DNA from 2 places in the Testudinibacter crocodili genome. Region 1 is predicted to be linked to the other one. Evidence: riboswitches for the same ligand, from Rfam matches in the RefSeq annotation. Region 1 holds a riboswitch; the other holds the start of a gene.
The links. A riboswitch is a leader RNA that binds a small molecule or an ion and turns the genes downstream of it on or off. The one in region 1 is predicted to bind thiamine pyrophosphate.

Region 1 (2,396 bases):
CCGTTTTGATAATCCGAACGGTTATCGAACTGTCCAATTGCCACCGGCACTTTAACGCCTTGATACACGGTTTTCGACGCAGCGACACGTGGCGTTTCTACCGTACGGGAAGATTCCGTGGCACAACCTACCAGGAGAAAAGCACTTGAGATCATTAAATAGCGGGATAATTTTTTCATATAATTCCTTATTATAATTGTTAGTTTTTTAATAAAAGCAGCATACTCAAACTCTTGGATGATAAAATTTTTATTTTTTATAACAACCAACTAAATATGCTTGCGCTAAGATATGCCCCTGCATTCCAAAATGCAAATCATTATAATTAAAACCTTGAGCCAGATCTAATTTACAGTCCAACGCATAGACATAAAGCTCATAACGGTGATCCGCATTCGGTGGCGCCATGCCGCCGTAGAACGAGGCTTCTTCCACCGATAAGCCACCCAATTTCCCCGACCAACTGTTTCTGCCTTGCAGATAATCAGTGGCGGAAATGCTGTCGTTTTCTGGTAGCGAAGTGCGGTTCAGATTGGCAACCAACCAATGAATCCACACATAGCCTGCCGCCCCGACCGCATCTTTATCTTCCAACACCAACGCAAACGACTTTGTACCTGTCGGCGCATCGCTGATTTCCAGCGGAATCGAATAGTTCGGCATGCCATTTGGACTGAATTGCGTGCCCCGCTTACCGTATTTATCCTCAAAAAACCCGTTTTTAAGCGCTGAACTGCTGACTTTCATATCTGCTCCTCCGTTAATCCAATGTTGAATTTATCTTAACATCAATTTAGCCAATCAGATTTGCTATCTATGCAAGATATGACCCACTTCAAATTTATTTAACAAAACGGTTGTGTTATGGCAGGAATTTTTATAAATTGGGTGCTCATTAGTCGGGGTGCTGATTTTGTGGTGACCACAAAGCGGCTGAGATTAAACCCGTGAACCTGATCCAGTTAATGCTGACGTAGGAAACTAAATATGCCAATACACCATACCGCACTTTTCTCTTATTTAGCCGATTTTCAATCTGTTGCAACGCATTAGTTAACCATTCGCTGAACCGATGGTAGCGTAAAATGAATGCCGTTGAAATTCGCGCCTTAACCCTGGCGTTTGAACAGCAAACGTTGTTTACCGATTTCAATTTTGATTTGCCGCAACAACAATGGACGGTGTTGTTGGGGCGTTCCGGCGTCGGCAAATCGACGCTGCTGCGGGCGATTGCCGGTTTAGAAAATGCCGCTATTCAGCAAGGTAACATTCATTTCCCCCGCCCACTCAAACTGGCGTGGCTGGCACAACAAGATTCGCTGTATCCGTGGTTATCGGTGCTGGATAATGTCCAATTGGAACAACAGCTAAAAGGCAAGAAAACCCGCCAATCCCGGCAACAGGCTGAGCAATTATTAGCGGCGGTGCAAATGGAAAACCATCTGCATAAAGGTTGCCAGCAACTCTCCGGCGGACAGCGGCAACGGGTGGCACTGGCGCGCACGCTGATGCAAAACGCCGATCTAATTTTGATGGACGAACCGTTTTCCGCCCTTGATGCGGTCACTCGTTTACAACTGCAAGATCTGGCGTATGAATTATTGCAACACAAAACTGTACTGCTGATCACCCACGATCCGCAAGAAGCGATTCGCTTGGGCGATCAGATTTATGTGTTGCACGATCCACGCCAACCTTTAAATCCTGCACATATTCCTGAGGGTAAAAAACCACGCAACCTGACTGAAAGTCCGCAATCAGCATTGCAACAAATACTGTTTCACCAGCTCTTGCAAGGAGCACCGCATGAATTGGTTTAAACAGTTCGCTAAAATCATGCTACTGACCGCACTTTTACTGCTGTTATGGCAAAGTGCGGTCAGCTTATTGGCGCTGCCGCACTATATGCTGCCGTCGCCTGAAGCGGTGTGGCAGCAACTGTTAAAACAGCATGTGCTGTTATGGCAGCACGCCCAAATCACATTACTCGAAATTGTACTCGGGCTAACTCTGGGATTTCTGCTCGGTTTGGGTTCGGCACTGTTATTGGCATTTTCTGCACCGGTTTCCGCTTTTTTAATGCCGTTACTTGTCATTTCGCAGGCGATTCCGGTTTTTGCAATTGCGCCGCTGTTGGTGCTGTGGTTTGGCTATGGCATGACGTCCAAAATCGTGATGACGGTGCTGATTATCTATTTTCCGGTCACCACCGCCTGTTACGACGGCTTACGCAACACTCCGCACGCTTGGCTGGATTTGGCTCGTTCAATGCGGCTTACGCCTGCCACATTACTGTTTAAAGTGCGGTTGCCTGCGGCATTGCCGGCATTGGCATCCGGTTTGCGTATTGCCGCTTCGGTTGCACCGATCGGTGCGGTGGTTGGGGAATGGGTCGG
Region 2 (2,396 bases), on a different contig from region 1:
ATTGGCTAAGCGCCTGCTGCCAAACTTGAATTTGTGCTTTGCTATCGTCGCTGCTCGGGAACGGAATTGCTAAGGTTTTGAACGGTGTAAATTGATCAAAGCGTGGTTCGACTTCGGTTTTGATTACCGGCAGCATAATGTTGTGCAGTGCAATGGTTTTTTGTGCTTCGGGGCTGAGTAAAAACGCTAAAAACTGCTCGGCTAATTCGGGCTGCTGGCTTTTTTTCAACTTGGCGGCGAGTTCGATTTGCACAATGTGACCTTCCTCAAATTCGGCAGCGGCGTAATTGTCTTTTTGCTCATGAATTTGGTGGTACAGCGGTGACGTGTTATAGCTTAGCACCATGTCGGATTCACCTTTTAAGAATGCACCGTAGGTTTCAGACCAGCCTTTGCCGACGGTAACGGTGTGTTTCGCCAGGGTTTTCCATGCATTTTCGACCTGATCTTGCGGATAAACGGTGTTGATCCATGCTAATAACCCCCTTCCGACGGTGCTGGTGCGTGGATCTTGATAAATCACCTTCAGATCTTGGCGTTCGACTAAGGCTTTCAGACTTGTTGGCGGATTTTTCAATTTTTGTTGATCGTAGATAAAAGCATATTGCCCGTAGTCATACGGCATAAAAGTGCGGTCTTGCCATGCAATTGGCAGTGTCAGTTGGCTTAAATCGACGTTGTTTTCTGCAAATAAACTGGATTGGCGGGCATTGGCGAGTTGATTATTGTCTAAACCAATCAACACATCGGCTTTGCCACCTTTTTCCAAATAGAGGCGGTTGAGCATGGTCACCCCATCTTCAAATGGTACGAAAGTCAATGCACATTGACATTGCTGCTCAAATGTTTGTTTGAGTTTCGGACCGGGGCCCCAATCGGAGGTGAAAGAGTCGTAACTATAGACGGTTAAGGTTGGTTTTTCAGCGCTGATTGCCGCACTGGCACTCAATAAAATGGTGGCGGAGATAATGCTACGGTTTAACAATTTTTGTGCTAATGAAAACATGATAGAAATCCTTTTTTATAAAAATATAAGAAAAGAATTCAAGTGCGGTGACCAGTGTGGAAACGCAATCTCAAATCCCTTCGCTGCTACTAATCAGATCAGGTTCAGCGGGTATTTCTCAGCGTTATCTTACACATAAAAAAAGATAAGATAATGCACCCCGATGAGAGCGCTTTATCTTATCCAAAACCGGTGGGAAAGAAAAGGGTTAATCGATGGTTTTCGGCCAGTTGCTGGTGTCGACTTTTGGATATTGCATCTGCATCACACGCAAGGTGTCGAGCAGAATTTGCATGATAATCACATTGCGTCCGGATTTGGAGTCAGCAGGAATCACATACCAGGGCGCATACTCGGTGGAGGTGGCGTTAATCACTTTCTCGTATTGCTTTTGAAAGTCTCCCCATAATTTGCGATCGTCCAAATCGCCTAAATTGAATTTCCAGTTTTTATCCGGATTGTCCAACCGTTCTTGCAACCGCTCTTTTTGTTCGTCTTTAGAAATATGCAGGAAAAATTTGACAATCACAGTGCCGGTTTCGCTCAGCAGCCGTTCAAACTCGTTAATCTGGCGTAAGCGGCGCTGTTCTTCGTCATCATCAATCCAGCCTTTGACTTTGGTAACCAGCACATCTTCATAATGGCTGCGGTTGAAAATCACGATTTCACCGCGCCGCGGCACTACATTGTGCACCCGCCACAAATAGTCACGATCCAGCTCATTTTCAGTCGGCGCTTTGAAGTAAGCGGTGCGTACCGCCAGCGGATCAACACTTTGGAATACCGCTCTAATCGTCCCGTCTTTGCCGGAGGTATCCATACCTTGCAGCACGATCAGCACCTTGCGTTGATGTTCGGCATACAGCAAATCTTGTAGATGATCCAATTCCGGCGCCAGTTCGCGCAGAATGGCATTGCGTTCGTCTTTATTTTCAGCAATATCTTTTTTGCCGTTAGTTGAAAAGTCATCGATCTTGAAACTGTTTTTGCGATCAATCCGGTAGTTTTTAATCTCGAATGCCATAGACGTTCCTTATTGAGTGTATTGAAGCTGACAGAATCGGTTAATTGACAAAATGGGAGCTGACAGGAATAAAATGTTGTGCCAACAATTCAGGGCGTTGCAGCACATCCGCTAAGCTATAACGGGCAAGCTGTTCATAAAAGGCGGCGACTGCCTGCTCAAAAATCGTCGGCAACTGACAAATTGGTGCAATGCAACATGCGCTGTCGCCGATTTCGCTGTGGCATTTGACCAGTGTGCCATCATCACCTTCTGCTTCACGAATCACGCTGGCAAGGTTGATCTGATTGGGCGCTCGTGCCAGCTGGATGCCGCCGCCTTTGCCACGACGGGACAGAATAGTTTTTTGTTTTGCCAAATGGTGAA

Region 2: another riboswitch for thiamine pyrophosphate. It lies ahead of thiB (thiamine ABC transporter substrate binding subunit); the one in region 1 lies ahead of FHQ23_RS03900 (ABC transporter ATP-binding protein).

What each region holds. Positions count from the first base shown of each region.
Region 1 is NZ_VDHF01000035.1:13,148-15,543, forward strand. It holds gene FHQ23_RS03890 (CsgG/HfaB family protein) at 1-179, opposite strand, end outside; gene FHQ23_RS03895 (YbhB/YbcL family Raf kinase inhibitor-like protein) at 250-747, opposite strand; TPP riboswitch at 891-997, shown strand; gene FHQ23_RS03900 (ABC transporter ATP-binding protein) at 1,086-1,820, shown strand; gene FHQ23_RS03905 (ABC transporter permease) at 1,807-2,396, shown strand, end outside.
Region 2 is NZ_VDHF01000092.1:3,525-5,920, forward strand. It holds gene thiB (thiamine ABC transporter substrate binding subunit) at 1-1,006, opposite strand, end outside; TPP riboswitch at 1,064-1,179, opposite strand; gene FHQ23_RS09955 (PPK2 family polyphosphate kinase) at 1,215-2,030, opposite strand; gene FHQ23_RS09960 (RrF2 family transcriptional regulator) at 2,071-2,396, opposite strand, start outside.